DNA from 3 places in the Microbacterium sp. NPDC077184 genome. Region 3 is predicted to be linked to each of the others. Evidence: predicted binding sites of a transcription regulator. Region 3 holds the regulator's gene; each other region holds the start of a gene.
The links. Region 3 encodes HrcA, which represses chaperone genes, less so after heat shock. Its sites were predicted from a motif close to TTNGCACTCGNNNNNNNCGAGTGCNAA; they were not measured.
Positions count from the first base shown of each region.

Region 1: the regulator HrcA is predicted to act here: its motif matches at 1,790-1,816, upstream of groES (co-chaperone GroES).
Region 2: the regulator HrcA is predicted to act here: its motif matches at 2,388-2,414, upstream of AB0O93_RS00910 (Hsp20/alpha crystallin family protein).

Region 1 covers NZ_JBFBMM010000005.1:81,938-87,083, forward strand. The annotation lists gene AB0O93_RS10630 (Hsp70 family protein) at 1-1,357, opposite strand, end outside; gene groES (co-chaperone GroES) at 1,900-2,196, shown strand; gene AB0O93_RS10640 (cyclase family protein) at 2,349-2,984, opposite strand; gene AB0O93_RS10645 (cytosine permease) at 2,977-4,401, opposite strand; gene AB0O93_RS10650 (nuclear transport factor 2 family protein) at 4,442-4,849, opposite strand; gene speB (agmatinase) at 4,846-5,146, opposite strand, start outside.
Region 2 covers NZ_JBFBMM010000001.1:212,677-217,822, reverse strand. The annotation lists gene AB0O93_RS00920 (DUF2207 domain-containing protein) at 1-1,319, opposite strand, end outside; gene AB0O93_RS00915 (MarR family transcriptional regulator) at 1,365-1,802, shown strand; gene AB0O93_RS00910 (Hsp20/alpha crystallin family protein) at 1,873-2,328, opposite strand; gene AB0O93_RS00905 (hypothetical protein) at 2,655-3,641, shown strand; gene AB0O93_RS00900 (L-serine ammonia-lyase, iron-sulfur-dependent, subunit alpha) at 3,744-5,146, opposite strand, start outside.
Region 3 covers NZ_JBFBMM010000002.1:102,369-107,514, reverse strand. The annotation lists gene AB0O93_RS05165 (HIT domain-containing protein) at 1-337, opposite strand, end outside; gene AB0O93_RS05160 (16S rRNA (uracil(1498)-N(3))-methyltransferase) at 379-1,110, opposite strand; gene dnaJ (molecular chaperone DnaJ) at 1,112-2,215, opposite strand; gene hrcA (heat-inducible transcriptional repressor HrcA) at 2,261-3,307, opposite strand; gene hemW (radical SAM family heme chaperone HemW) at 3,391-4,608, opposite strand; gene AB0O93_RS05140 (DUF1990 family protein) at 4,610-5,146, opposite strand, start outside.

The sequences.
Region 1 (5,146 bases), on a different contig from region 3:
CGCTCGGCGTCACGCCGCGACCCTGGAAGGGCGTCGCGCGCGGGTTCGCGCGCTCCCGAGGCGGGTCGATCCGCCGGAACGGCGACTCGACGACCGGGGCGAGCGGCGCCGGAACCTCGACCTTCTCGACGGGCTTCGCCGCCTCGGCCTTCTTCTCGGCATCCGTCGTCGTGCCGCCCGTGAAGAGCGCGCCGTCGATGCGCAGCGGAGCGGCGAGGGCGTCGCTCGTGGGGAGCGGCGCGCCGATGCTGTACCCGCCGCGGTCGAGCCCGTTCTCGCTCGCGAGCTGCGCGTCGCCGCCGAAGACCTCCGGGGCGTACACCGCAGCGGCGCCGCTGACGGCGACCACTGCCGCGAGGGCGACCGCGCCACCGGAGACGTAGGCGGCGGCGGGCACGCGGCGGAGCCACGGGCGGCGCGGGCGCGACGGCGGTGCCTCGTCCTCCGCGGCAGCGGCGGCCGCGGCCTCGGAGGCTTCGGCCTCGGCCGCGGCATCCGCTGCGGAGACGATCGCCGCGTCGGCGGCCTCCAGGGCGGCGCCGAGGGCGATGACCGCCTTCGGGTCGGTGTCGACGGCGATCGGCCGGTCGAACCGCTCCGACAGCAGCTGTGCCACGCGGGGGATCCGGGAGGACCCGCCGGTGAGGAGGATCGCGTCGAGATCGGATGCCTCCACCGCGGCGGCTTCCATCGCGTCGCCGAGCACCTCGATGGTGCGCTCGATGTCGTTCTCGATCATCGCCTCGAACTCGTCGCGCGTCAGGCGGACGGCGGTCGAGGTGCCGCCGAGGAGCACGGGGACCGTGGCCTCGGAGTCGAAGGAGAGCGCCTCCTTGGCCTCGACGCATTCGCGCCGGAGCCCCGCGAGGGCGACCCGCGCGTCGGCGTCGCCGAGGAGCGTGGCGACGTCCAGGCGAGCGGCGTCGAGGACGTGACGGAGGACCGCATCGTCGAAGTCGGCGCCGCCGAGGTCTTCGATGCCGGTCGGCGAGCCGATGATCGTCAACGCACCTGACGCGGTCTTGCGGAGCAGGACGGCGTCGAAGGTGCCGCCGCCGAAGTCGTAGACGGCGAGCGTCGACCCGGGCGCCAGCGGATTGGTCGCCTCGTAGTGGCGTGCGGCGGCGACCGGCTCGGCGATGATCTCGACCTGGCCGATGCCGGCGCGCACGAGGGCGGCGCGGATGAGGTCGGTGCGGTACGTGCCCCAGGCGACCGGGACGGTCACGACCACCGACGACGGCAGACGCCCGAAGCGCTCCGTCGCCACTGTCGACACCCAGTCGACGAGGAGGGCGAGCAGGTCTTCGGGCCCGAACGTGCGCCCGCCGACATTGATCGGCACCTCGTCGCCCACGCGGCGCTTGACCTCGCGGACGAGACGTTCCGGCTGTACCAGCCCTCTGCGCTCCGCGGCATCGCCGAAGAGTACGTCCCCGGCGGAGACGTAGATCGAACTCGGTGCCGCATCAGCATGCCTCCCCAGAGGCAGGATGTGTACCTGCGGTTTCCCCTCATCTTCTGTTGTGTGCGATATAGCGGCTGCGGTGCGGCTTGTGCCCGCGTCGACAGCCAATATGTAGGGCCTCGGCATTTCGTCCCCCATGACGATTCGGCGTCGGCCTCCCCCGGGAACTGTCTACCACGCCTGCCCCGTCCGCGCGAGGCCCGATCGGCATCTTGCGTCACCGATCGACATGTGAGAGGGAGACCCTCGTGATCGAGGAGGCGGGGGCGCCGGGCCTGATACATCGCCGACGGGCGGATCGCGACATCCGACGCCACGAGGTTGGCACTCACGTTGCATGAGTGCCAACGCTTTGCCTACACTTGCGTTAGCACTCTCACCGTGAGGTTGCTAACGAGTCTTGAGTCTCACAGGAAAGCAGAGGTAGACCCGTGTCGGTTTCCATCAAGCCGCTCGAGGACCGCATCGTCATCAAGCAGGTCGAGGCCGAGCAGACCACGTCCAGCGGTCTGGTCATTCCCGACACCGCGAAGGAGAAGCCCCAGGAGGGCGAGGTCGTCGCGGTGGGCCCCGGTCGCATCGACGACAACGGCAACCGCGTCCCGCTCGACGTCGCCGTCGGCGACCGCGTGATCTACAGCAAGTACGGCGGCACCGAGGTCAAGTTCGGTGCGGACGAGTTCCTCGTCCTGTCGGCGCGCGACGTCCTGGCGGTCGTCGTCCGCTGATCCGCGTTCTTCGCGTTTCTCGCAGAGAGGGTCGGATGCTTCGGCATCCGGCCCTCTTTCGTGCGTCGCCGCCGCGTTCAGTGGCGCCTTCGTGCGGGTCCCGACGCTTCGCACCCACGCGAAGGCGCCACTGAACGGCCCGAGGACGCGCGTCAGGGGAGGAAGGCGACCGCGCGGACGGGCGCGCCGTCGCCGTCGATCCGCAGCGGGAAGAACCCGACGCGCACGAGCCGCGGCAGTCCCTCCAGACCGCAGACGTTCTCCACGATCAACCCGTCCGCGCCCAGCACGACCTCGTGCACCGGGAACGCGTCCGCCGCCGGCTCCGTCGGGTCGGGGCTCAGGGTGTCGACGGCGAGGACCCGCATGCCGCGCGCCCGCAGCTCCCGTGCGGCATCCGGATCCAGGAACGGATGCCGCACCGCGGCGTCGCCGGCGAAGTGGGCCGCCCAGCCGGTGTCGATGATCACGATCGGCGGCACGCCGGCGGGCAGCGGCTCCGCGGCCTCCAGCTCCGCCCGCCCGTAGCGCTGCCCCTCACGGAGTCCGGGCGCCCGCAGGACGATCGCGTCGCCGACGAGCTCGTCCAGCGCCACCTCCGCCATGGTGCGGCCACCGGCGACGGTGTGCGCCGGCGCGTCCACGTGCGTCCCCGTGTGCGAGCCCAGGTGCCACGACGTCACCGCGACCCCGTCGCGCGACAGCGTCAGCGCCTCCTCCGAGGACACCGCGGGGTCGCCCGGGTAGACCGTCATCCCCCCGCGGACCGGGTGCGACAGGTCACGCACGCTTCGCCGCCCGTCGCGGCCCCGGCTCCGGCTCCGGTCCCGACGCCTCGTCGACGGCATCCGCGAGGTGGACGGCCGGCCCGAACGGCTCAGCCGACCGGCGGGGGAGCGAGACGAGCAGGTAGACGACGAAGGTGAGGAGGAACGCGGGCACGGTCGCGCCGAAGGGCAGCGGCCACACGTACGCCCAGACGTAGGCCGAGGTCGCGCCCACGACCCACGACAGGACGGCCCAGACGTTCACGCCGCCGGTGTACCAGAACGACCCGCCGCGGGCGGAGAGGATGTCCGCGCCGTAGCGGCCGCGCCGGATCACGTAGTAGTCGACGATCATGATCGCGAACACCGGCGCGAACAGCGCGCTGATCGTCACGAGGAAGGTCGTGAACTGGTCGAGGAGGCCGAAGAAGGTCGCTCCGATCACCGAGATGACTCCGAGCACGAGCGCGGTCGGAAGGAAGCGGACCCGCTTTCCCGGCAGGGCGTTGACGACGCTCGTGACCATTCCGTAGACGACCATCGTGTTCGTGGCCATCACCGACAGGAAGATCGCGACCGCCAGCGGCGCGCCGAAGGGCTCGATGATCGTCACCGGGTCGAAGGGGATGACCTCCAGTCCTTGCAGGGCGACGTAGCCGATCGCGGTCGCGCCGAGCGTCATCGCGATCACGGTGGACAGGGTGTAGCCGATCCCCGAGCCGATGACCCCGCGGCGCGGAGAGCGGGCGAAGCGGTTGAAGTCGGCCGAGAGCACCGTCCACGAGATCGCGGTCGCCAGCACGACGTCGAAGGCGAGACCCGGCGTGTAGAACGGCTCCGTCGGGGCGGCGAGGGAGGCGAAGTCCGCCGGGGCGTACGCGGTGAAGACCACGACGAAGATGTAGGCCGCCAGTGCGAGGATCGCTGCGGCGAACCACGGCTCCACGCGGGCGACACCGGCGTGGCCGAAGATCGCGAGGATCACCACGATCGTCTGGCAGAGCACCGCGAACAGGACGGGGCTCGAGAAACCCGTGAGGGTCGCGACGAGGAAGTTGAGGGCGATGCCGGCGAGCATCGCCTGCACCCAGCTCCACCCCATGAGGATGACGACGTTCGCGGCGACCGCGAGGAGGCTCCCGCGGATGCCGAACGGCCCGCGTGTCAGGGCCATGGTCGGAAGCCCCGTGCGGGTGCCGATCGCGCCGATGGTCACCAGGACGCCGGCGCCGAGCACGGTGCCGGCGACGATGAGTCCGATGACCAGCGGATACGACACGTCGGGCACGAACAGGGTGCCGGTGAGGAGCGTCGTCACCACGAGGTTCGCGGCGAGCCAGATCATCAGGATCCGGCCGGTGGAGGAGGTCCCCTTCACCGGGCCGGCATCATCGGCGTTGCTCTGGAGGCGGGTCTCCAGTCGGGAGTAGAGCGACATCTTCGGGGCTCCTCAGGGTTCGGGTCGGGTCGGCGAGAGGTCAGGGCTGGGCGGAGAGGTGTTCGTGGACGGCGACGAGGGGGCCGGCATCCGTCGTCCGGAAGACGATGGTCTCCCGTTCGATCGAGGACTCCGGCCCCTCGGCGGTGTCGACGGTGGTGTGGACCGTGTGGGTGAAGACCGCACCGCCGGGGAAGGTCTGCACGCGGGCGTCGCTCGAGCGGCAGGACGCGACCCGCCAGCCCTCCGCGATCCAGGCGCGCCACAGCTCCTCGTACGCCGAGCGGATGTCGAGCCGGGCGGGTTCGGTGTGGAAGACGAACGTGGCATCCTCGCTGAACAGCGAGAAGTAGGTGTCGCCGTCGTTGGCGGCGAACGCGCGGACGACGGCCTCCGCCGCCGCGCGCACGTCGTCCTCGGCCGGGACCGGAAGTGCCGCCGCGGTCATCGCGCACCCCCGCGGGGGGCCATGGCGCTCAGCAGCTCGTAGACGACGTGGCTCGCCGCCACGGCGGTCAGCTGCGCGTGGTCGTACGCGGGCGCGACCTCCACGACGTCGGCGCCGACGATCCGCCGGTCGCTGAGGGCGCGGATCATCCGCAGCAGCTCGCGGCTGGTGAGTCCGCCGGCTTCGGGGGTGCCGGTGCCGGGGGCATGTGCGGGGTCGAGGACGTCGATGTCGATCGAGATGTACAGGGGGGCGTCGCCGATGCGGGCGCGGATGCGCGCGATCGCGGCGTCCAGG
Region 2 (5,146 bases), on a different contig from region 3:
CCGAACAACGTCGCGCCGATCGCCGCGATGATCGACAGGACCATCGGCCACGCCCGCTTACCGGCGGGAACCGGCTGGCGAAGCCCTCGCGTCGTGAGTTCCTTGTCGGCGAGGCTGAGGATCTTCCGCGCCGCCGTCGAGAACCGTGTGTCGGTGGAGCCGAACTCGTACTCCGCACCCGGGACCGGCTGCGGGAAGAGCCCGTCGAGCAGCATCCGTCCGTCGCCGTCCGCCCGCGACGGATCGATCAGCACCGCCTTCAGCTTCACCCCGCCGAACATCTTCCTCCCGGCTTCCTCGATGCGGATGCTGCCGACGACGGCCTGTTCGAGCACCTCGGCCGGGATCGCCTTCGCGGTCTTGCCGAGCAGGACCGCGCTCTCCAGTGCGTCGATGTTCGGCGGCGGCGCGTACTCGGCGATGACCGTTGGTCGACCCGGCGCGTCGCGGAGGTGTCGGCGCCGCACAGCGATCGCCCATCCCAGCGCCCCGAGGCCCAGCGCGCCGAACGCCGCCTGCAGCCACCCGAGCGGCGAGGCGGCGTAGTTGCCGTCGAACGGGGTGAAGGTCTCGGGGGCGAAACCGACGGCGATCGTCATCGTCTCGTAGGGCGCCAGATCCCGCGCGGAGGCCTCGATGAGCACCGCGCCGAGCTGCCCCGGCTGCACCGAGATATCGCACGTCTGCGTCGACCCCTGGGTTCCGACGTAGCAGGCCTGATCGCCGGTGAGGGAATCGGCGAGCTCCGCAGGCACCCGCAGGGTCGCGGACACCTCCCCGAACGGCTGCGCCCAGTCGACGCCATTGACGTCCCAGTAGAACTCCTGCATGCCGGTGTCCTCGAAGAAGCGCACGACGTTGTCGAGCGTGTAGGTGAAGACGTAGGACTGCTCGCCGCGCACGAAGTCGTCGGCGCGAGAGGTCATCGCGTAGGCGCCGTCGTCGCTGTCGGTCTCGCTCGCGCGGGGGTTCCCCTCGGCATCCGTGATCGAGATCAGCCGAGGATTCAGCGGGGCGCCGAGGTAGGAGTCCGGAACGATCCGCCGCATGCCGCGGTTCTGGTCGTACTCGGGGAAGCGGGCGACGAAGGTCTCCGCCACGGTCAGGGCGCTCGCGCCGTCTTCACCGCGACCGATGGAGTAGTCGACATCCATGCTGTCGAACGTGAAGTCGTCGACATCCGTCGACACCGCACTCACCGGTTCCGCGGATGCCGCGCCCGCACCGATCATGCCCGTCCCCGCGGTGAGGGCCGCGGCGAACACGACCGCCCCCGCCGCTCGAACACCGAAAAGTGACCGAAGTCTGCGCGTCGCCATGCGGCCAGCCTACGGCGAGGCCTTCTCGGTCGTACCCTGGTCTGCATGACTGATCGCCGCCTCGCCATCGACGCCTGGGAAAGCCTCTTCCGGGCGCAGCACGAGGTGTTCCACGAGATCAGCAGCGACTTCGACGACGAGCTCGGCCAGGCCGAGTACGACGTGCTCCTCACCGTCACCCGCGGGCCGGAGATGACCGCCCGCCTCCGCGACGTGACGGCCAACATGCTCATCAGCCAGCCGAGCGTCTCGCGGCTCGTCGACCGCATGGTCTCGCGCGGACTGCTGACGAAGTGCGCCGATCCCGGCGACCGACGCGGCTCACTCGTCACCGCGACGGATGCCGGAGCCGCGGTCTTCCGCCGCGTCGCCTCCGCGCACGGGAAGGCGATCGCGGAACGGATGTCCCACCTCGACGACGCCGAGCTCGCCCAGCTGCGTGACCTGACGGCGAAGCTCCGCCGCCGGCCCGCGTCGGCCTGACACCCCCGAACGCCGAAGGAGCCCGCCCGCGGGATGCGGACGGGCTCCTCTCACGGAGTCGGGGAAGCGATCACTGCTCGACGGGCTGCGGACCGTCGGCGTTCTCGTGCGCCTGGATGACGGGGCTCGTGCCGTCGGCCATCACCTCGATCTTCCGGGGCTTGGCCTTCTCGCTCACGGGGATCGTGACGCTCAGGACACCGTTGCTGTAGTTCGCCGAGATGCGCTCGGTGTCGATTCCCTGGCCGAGGTTCAGCTGGCGCAGGAAGCTCGCCGCCTCGCGCTCGCGCGTGATCCACTTCACGCCGTCGCCGGAGGGCAGCGTGCGCTCGGCGCGGATCGTGAGCAGCTGGCCGTCGACGTCGACGTCGACCGAACCGGGGTCGATACCGGGGAGGTCGGCGGTCAGGACGTAGTGGTCGCCGTCGCGGTAGAGGTCCATCGGCATGCGGCGCGGGCCGCGGCGCGTGTCGAAGAGGCTCGTGGCGAGGCGGTCGAGGTCACGGAAGGGGTCGTACGTGGCCATGGTGTTCTCCTCTCGAGTGAATTCAAGAGTTGAGTCAACTCGACTCAACTACGACGAGATTAGCACTCTCCGGTGTCGAGTGCCAGATTCGCGCGACCTCGCCGCCGTTCGCCGTCGGCGAACACGCCGGCGGAAGGATGCGTTCACGTGGCGCGTGTCGCCCCCTCGCGCCGGGCGAAGGGGCCACGACTGCCACTCGGAGGCGGGGGGGGGACCGCCGCTCGACCCTCCTCCCCAGGGAGGGCGCGGAGGCGGGGTGGAGCGCGCCATCCACGGGTGGCGCTGCGTCGTGCCGCGGGGCGGGAGCCGCGCGGCAGGGTGAGGCGATGCCCGTCGCACCACGCCCCCTCCCCGACGGTCTCGGCCCCGCCTTCTCCTGCGGTGACGCCCGCGCCGCCGGCGTCTCGCCGAAGCGGCTTCGGGCGAAGGACCTCGCCGCGCCGTTCCGCGGCGTGCGCACCGTCCCGGATGCGGAGGCCCCGGCATCCGGAATCGACCCGCTCGCGCGACAGCGCGAGGTCCGCGAGCGCACCCGTCGCCTCGCGAGCGCGTACGCCGAGATCATGCCGGCGCACGCGGTGTTCGCGGGGCGGACCGCGGCCGTCCTGCTCGGGGCTCCCGTCGATCCCGGTCCCGACCTCGTCGTCGCCGTCCCCGACCCGATGCGGGCACCGCGCCGGCGCGGCATCCGCGGCGTGAAGGTCTCCCGCGACCTCGCCCGCACCGCGACGGTCGATCACCTGCGCGTGACCGACCCGCCCTCGACGTGGGCGATGCTGGGCGCCGAACTCGACGTCCGGGAGCTCATCATCGTCGGCGATGCGTTCGTGCGCGTCCCGCGCGACCTCTCCGGACACCGGATGCCGCACGCGCGGCTCGCGACGATCGACGACCTCGGTGCCGCCCTGGCGGCCGGCCGGCGCATCGGCGCGCGAAAGCTCCGCACCGCGCTCGCACTCATCCGGGAGGGCAGCGCATCACCGCTCGAGACCGATTACCGTCTCGATGCGACCGCCGCCGGCCTTCCGGATGCCGATCTCGACGTCGACGTCCGTGATCACCGGGGACGCCTCGTCGGGATCAGCGAGTTCGTCTACCCCGACTTCCGGACGATCGTCGAGATCGAGGGCGATCACCACCGGGTGGATCGAGCACAGTGGGATCGCGACATCGAGAAGTACGCGGCGTACGCGGCGCTGGGCTGGGAGGTGGTCCGCCTCACCGCGCGGCACGTCCGCCACCGCCGCACCGCGGTCGCCATCGTGGACGACGTCCTGCGGCGTCGGGGCTGGGACGGCACGCGCCCGCGATGAGGTGCGTTCAGGTGGCGGTCGTGGCCGCGTCGAGCGCGCGGAGAGGGCCACGAGCGCCACACGAACAGGCATCGACGCGCCAGATGTACGCGCCGCGCACGCTCAGCACTCGATGACGTTGACCGCGAGACCGCCCTCGCTCGTCTCCTTGTACTTCGTCGACATGTCGATGCCGGTCTGCCGCATGGTCTCCACGACGGCGTCCAGCGAGACGTAGTGGCTCCCGTCGCCGCGGAGTGCCAGCCGCGCGGCGGTCACCGCCGTCGAGGCCGCGATGGCGTTCCGCTCGATGCACGGGATCTGCACCAGCCCGCCGACCGGATCGCACGTGAGCCCGAGGTGGTGCTCCATCGCGATCTCGGCCGCATTCTCGATCTGACGATTCGTCCCGCCCATGACCGCCGTCAGCCCGCCCGCCGCCATCGCGCACGCCGACCCGACCTCGGCCTGACACCCGCCTTCGGCGCCCGAGATCGACGCGTTCGCCTTGAAGAGCGATCCGAGCGCCGTCGCGGTCAGCAGGAACCGACGGATGCCGCGCCGCCGGTTCGCGTCGGCCACGGCATCCTCGTCCGCGAGCTCCCCCTCCCCCGACCGGCCGCCGGCGTGCGCACCGAACCCGAGGAGCGCGCTGCCGACGAGCTCCCCGTAGGGCGTCACGGCGTTCCCCGCCCCGAGCCCCGAGTCGGCGAGGAAGCGCCACCAGTACATCGCCACCGCGGGGAGGATCCCGGCAGCCCCGTTGGTCGGCGCCGTCACGACCCGCCCACCGGCCGCATTCTCCTCATTCACGGCGAGCGCGAACGCACCGAGCCACTCCCCCGGCAGCTCGCGATATCCGCCGGCTTCGGCCTCCTCCAGCTGCGCGCGGATCGCCGCCGCCCGCCGGCGGACCCGGAGCATCCCCGGGAGCACCCCGTCCGCGCGGAGTCCCGCCTCGACGCACGACGACATCGCCGCCCAGATCGCGTCGAGGCCTTCGGCGAGCTCCTCCTCGCCGCGCAGCGCCTGTTCGTTGAGCCGTGCGGCCTCGGCGATGCTGATCCCGCGCTCGTCGCACACCGCCAGCAGCTCTTCGGCGCTGGCGAAATCGAGGGGGAACTGCACCGCGCGCACCGCGGGCGGCTCCCCGTCGCGCCGGATGAACCCGCCGCCGACGGAGTAATACGTCTCATCGCCGACGACCGCGCCGCCGGCATCCGTCGCCCGCAGCGTCATGGCGTTGGGGTGCCCGGGCAGCCGGGTGCGGGGCGAGAGGACGACATCGTCCTTGGAGAAGCGGATGCCGCGCCGCCCGCCGAGCGACAGCTCCGCGCCGTCCGGCCACGTGGTCCAGGCTCCGCGCACGAGCGCGGGGTCGACGGTCTCGGGCACGTGCCCCTGCAGCCCCGCCACGACCGCGTCGGGGGTGCCGTGGCCGATGCCGGTCGCCCCGAGCGATCCGAAGAGCTCGCATGTGACGCGATCCACGCGGTAGAGCGCCCCGGCGCCATCGAGCCGCGAGA
Region 3 (5,146 bases):
GACTCTTCTCCCCCAGCCCACCGGCCAGGACGTGTGCGTGCACATGGAAGACCGTCTGACCGGCGCCGGCGCCGGTGTTGAAGACCAGTCGGAAATCGCCCTCGCCGTGTTCCGCGGCCAGGGAGGACGCGAGACCGATCATCTCGGCCAGGATGTCGGGTGCACCGGCCGCGAGCTCCACGACGTTGCGGTACTCCTCAGACTTCGGGATCACCAAGAGGTGCAGGGGTGCCTGCGGCGCGATGTCGCGGATGGCGAAGACGTTCTCGGTCTCGGCGAGGATCTCCGCGGGAATGTCTCCGCGGAGGATGCGGGTGAAGATCGACGGCTCGGCCATAGCGGCCAGTCTATCCGCGCGGGTTGCGAGGACCGGCGGCGTCACCAACGCTCGAGAGATGCGCTCAGGACCGCAAGCGCCGCGGGCCCCGCGGTGGAGGTGCGCAGCACCGTGTCGCCGAGGCGCGCGACCGTCGCCCCCGCGTCGGAGAACGTGCGGAGCTCATTCTCGGAGATGCCGCCTTCGGGCCCGACGACGAGGACGACGTCCTCATCGCCGGCGAAGCGCAGCTCGCTCACGCGCTCCGACCCCCCGGGGTCGAGGACGACGAGGTGGGCCCCGGCGAATGCGGCCGCGACCTCGCGCGTGGTCGCGAGGGACGCGACGGCGGGGATCCAGGCCCGGTGCGCCTGCTTGGCCGCCTCCCGGACGATCGTCGTCCAGCGCGCACGACCCTTGATCGCCTTCGCCGCATCCCAGCGCGACACGCTGCGCTCCGCCTGCCACGGGACGATCTCGTCGACGCCCAGTTCCGTCGACGCCTGAACGGCGAGCTCGTCCCGATCGCCCTTCGCCAGCGCCTGGACGAGCACCACGCGCGGGCGCGGAGTCGGAACCTCGCGGCGCGCGGTGACCTCGACCACCACGCGCCCGGGCCCGACCTCCGTGCAGGTGCCCTCCGCCCAGACGCCCCGGCCGTCCCCGATCGTCACGGACTCTCCGGTCTTCACCCGGCGCACCGTCGCGGCGTGGTGCGCCTCGGTGCCGGTGAGGACGAGGTCGTCGCCGACGGCGGCATCGGAGGCGGCATCCGTCACGAAGTGCAGTGCCATCTCAGTGGCGGAACCGATCGCGGAGCTTCGCGAACAGACCCTGATGGAACTCCGAGAGCCGCGGCGCGGGCGCCTTCGTGCGTCGAGCGAATTCCTCGATCAGCGCGCGCTCCTTCGCGTCGAGTCGCGTGGGGGTCACGACGTGGACTCCCACGCGCAGGTCACCGCGCTGAGAACCGCGCAACGGTGTGATACCCCGTCCCTTGATGGTCAGCACGTCGCCCGCTTGGACTCCAGGACGGATCTCGAGATCGACCGGGCCGTCCAACGAGGTGATGGAGGTGGTCGTCCCCAGGATCGCGTCGGGCATCGACACCTCGAGGGTGGCGAGCAGATCGTCCCCCTCGCGGCTGAACGCATCGTGCGGGGCGACGGAGATCTCGATGTACAGGTCGCCGTTCGGGCCGCCGGCGGGCCCCACTTCTCCCGAGCCGGGAAGCTGGAGGCGGAGACCGGTCTCGACGCCCGCGGGGATGTCGAGGGAGACCGTTCGGCGGGAGCGGACCCGTCCTTGCCCCTGGCAGGTGGCGCACGGATACGGGATCGTCGTGCCGTATCCCTGGCAGACCGAGCAGGGCTGACTCGTGACGACGTTCCCGAGGAGGCTGCGGACCTGACGCTGGACGTGCCCCGATCCATGGCAGATGTCGCATGTCACCGGTGCGGTGCCCGGCTGGCAGCACGAGCCCTCGCAGGTCTCGCACCCCACGGCGGTGTCGACCTCGATGTCGCGGTGCACGCCGAAGACGACGTCGCCGAGTTCGAGGGAGACCTTCACGAGGGCGTCCTGCCCGCGCTCCCGACGCGAGCGCGGACGCCCGGCGCGGGCTCCGCCGCCGCCGAAGAAGGTCTCGAAGATGTCGCCGAAGCCGCCGAACCCGGCACCGCCGAATCCGCCGCCGTCGCCGCCCATGTCGTAGCGGGCACGCTGATCGGGGTCGCTCAGCACGTCGTACGCGTGAGTGACGAGCTTGAAGCGCTCGGCCGCGTCGTCTCCCGGATTCACATCCGGGTGCAGCTGGCGGGCCAGGCGCCGGTACGCCTTCTTGATCTCATCCGGACTGGCGTCGCGCGCGACGCCGAGGACCTCGTAGTGGTCAGTCACGGTGGCCTTTCTGCCCGCGGGGAACGCGGGGTCGGGTGAGCGGCGTCAGCGGCCGCTCTCGTCTTCTTCGAGGATCCGCGTGAGGTATCGGGCCACGGCCCGCACCGCCGCGAGATTGGTCGGGTAATCCATCCGCGTCGGACCGAGGAGGCCGACGCGCGCACGGGTGCGCGCACCGGTCACGTCGTAATCGCTGGCCAGGACGGATGCTTCGGCGAGGCCGAACGGCTCGTTCTCGCGTCCGATGCTCGCCGCGAGGCCCTGATCGTCCGCGACCATCTCGCCCATCAGTCGAAGGATGGTCACCTGCTCTTCGATCGCCTCGAGGAGCGGATAGATGCTGCCGCGGAAGTCCGCTTCGCTGCGGGCGAGGTTCGCGCTGCCGGCCATGACGAGGCGGTCCTGCCGGAAGTGCTCGAGCTCCTCGGCCACGGCTTTCGCGATGACGATCGTGGCCGTCTCCCGTGGGATCGTGGGTTCATCGGGTGTCGCGATCCGCGCGGCGATGCGCTCGAGTCCCTCCCGGACGGGCCTGCCGACGAGGAGGGTTCCCAGCTCCGCGCGGATCCGGCCGAGCTCGCTGTCGTCGAACTCGTCGCGCACGGAGGCGACGCGCTGCGACACCCGTCCGGTGTCGGTGACGATGATGACCAGCATCCGTCCGCCGCCGAGCTGCACGAGCTCGACATGGGTGACGCGTGCCCGGGCGAACGAGGGATACTGCACGATCGCGACCTGCCCGGTGAGACTGGTCAGAGCCCGCACCGTGCGCGTGAGGACGTCGTCCAGGTCGCTCGACCCCTCCAGGAAGGAGGCGATGGCGCTCCGCTGAGCGGTGCTCAGGGGGCGGAGTTCGGCCAGATGGTCGACGAAGACGCGGTACCCCTTGTCGGTGGGAACCCTGCCGGAGGAGGTGTGCGGAGCCGCGATGAGCTCCTCGTCCTCGAGCTGGGCCATGTCGTTTCGGATCGTCGCGGCGGACACACCGAAGGCGTGACGATCGACGATCGCCTTGCTGCCCACGGGCTCACGCGTATCGACGTAGTCCTGGACGATGGCGCGCAGTACCTGGAGCCCCCGCTCGCTGACCATGCCACCTCCTCGGACGATCGTTGGCACTCACCGGAATCGAGTGCCAATTCTACTCGATGGCCCCGGATCGGGTCGGGAGGCGCTCAGGAGGTCAGCGCGCGGGCGACCGTGTCGCCGAGGAGTCGTCCGCGGAGCGTCAGCACCACCCGACCATGGACCGCTGCGACGCCCTCGACCAGACCGTCGGCGATGAGAGCGGCGAGGGCATGTCGCCCGGATGCCGACAGACGCTCCACGGGGAGCCCTTCGCGGATGCGGGTGCGGAGGAGCACCTCCTCCCACCGGCGTGCGGTCGCGTCCGGCGTCTCGCGACCCGCCGCCGGCGACTCCCCCGCGGCGAGGCGCGCGGCGTATGCCGCCGGGTGCCGCACATTCCAGAACCGGGTGCCCGCCATGTGGCTGTGCGCGCCGGGGCCGTAGCCCCACCAGTCGGTACCTTCCCAGTACGCGAGATTGTGGCGTGAGCGGCTGTCGGGGTTCCGCGCCCAGTTCGACACCTCGTACCAGTCGTATCCGGCTTCACCGAGGAGCGCGTCGGCCAGTTCGTACATGTCCGCCTGCAGGTCGTCGTCGGGCGGAACGACCTCGCCGCGGCGGATCTGACGGGCCAGCTTCGTCCCGTCCTCCACGATGAGGGCGTATGCGGAGATGTGATCGGGCTCCAGCGCGAGAGCGGCGTCCAGCGAGCGCCGCCAATCCTCCAGCGACTCGCCCGGCGCACCGTAGATCACGTCGACGCTCACCTGGAGGCCCGCTGACCGCGCGGAGTCGACCGCGGAGCGCACGTTCTCGGGGCGGTGCGTGCGGTCGAGGCTCGCCAGCACGTGCGGGACCGCCGACTGCATGCCGACGGACATGCGGGTCACTCCGGCCGCCGCCAGCGCCTCCGCGGTGCCGTCGACGACCGTGTCGGGATTGGCCTCCACGGTCACCTCGGCGTCCGGAGCGATTCCGAACTCCTCGGCGACGCCGTGGAGCATCCGCCCGAGGTCGCCTGGGGGAAGAAGGGTCGGGGTTCCGCCCCCGAGGAACACCGTCGTCGCGGGGCGCAGCGGACCGCGCGCGGCGAGCTGCGCGGCCGAGAGGGCGATCTCCCGCCGTACGGTGTCGGCGTACGCGTCCTGCGGTGCGCCGTGCAGCTCTTGAGCGGTGTAGGTGTTGAAGTCGCAGTAGCCGCAACGGACACGGCAGAACGGAACGTGCAGGTACACGCTGAACGGCGCGTCCGCCGACCACGTCGCGTCCTCCCCGAGCGGACCCGCCGCAGGGATCGGGTCACCGAGCGGAAGCGCAGCCCCCACGTCAGGCCGACGTCTTGTACAGAGGCGAGATGGCGCGGAGGTAGCCGGAGAAGAGCGCGCGACGGCGGCGTCGCGTCAACGCGGGGAACAGGCGGTGGAGAGAGGCTTTCGGAGCGTCGAATGCGCGAACCGTGAACCACACCTCGTCGTTGTCGTGCCAGTCCAGCATGAGCGACTCCTCGCCGCTGACGACGGAATCGCCGACGGTGCCGATCGCGAAACCGATCCGGCGCGGCTCGTCGACGGCGAAGATGACGCGGAGCTCGGCATCCGCCCGCATTCCACCTACGCGCCCGGCCACGCGAACCGTCGTCCCCCCGGCGACGTACGGGGTGCCGTCGGCGTCGTATCGGACGTCCGATTCGCTCCTGCTCGGAGCGACGGGCACCCCCTCCGGGTCGAAGCTGACACCGGCGTAGGTGGGCCCGGCGGCCGGCCGCACGTCGCTCAGGGCGAGTCCCGCCCCGCGCTGCGCCGTCCACGACAGCAGCGCCTCGCCCGCGGAGCGGAACCGCGCTTCACCGCTGCCGATGCGCCA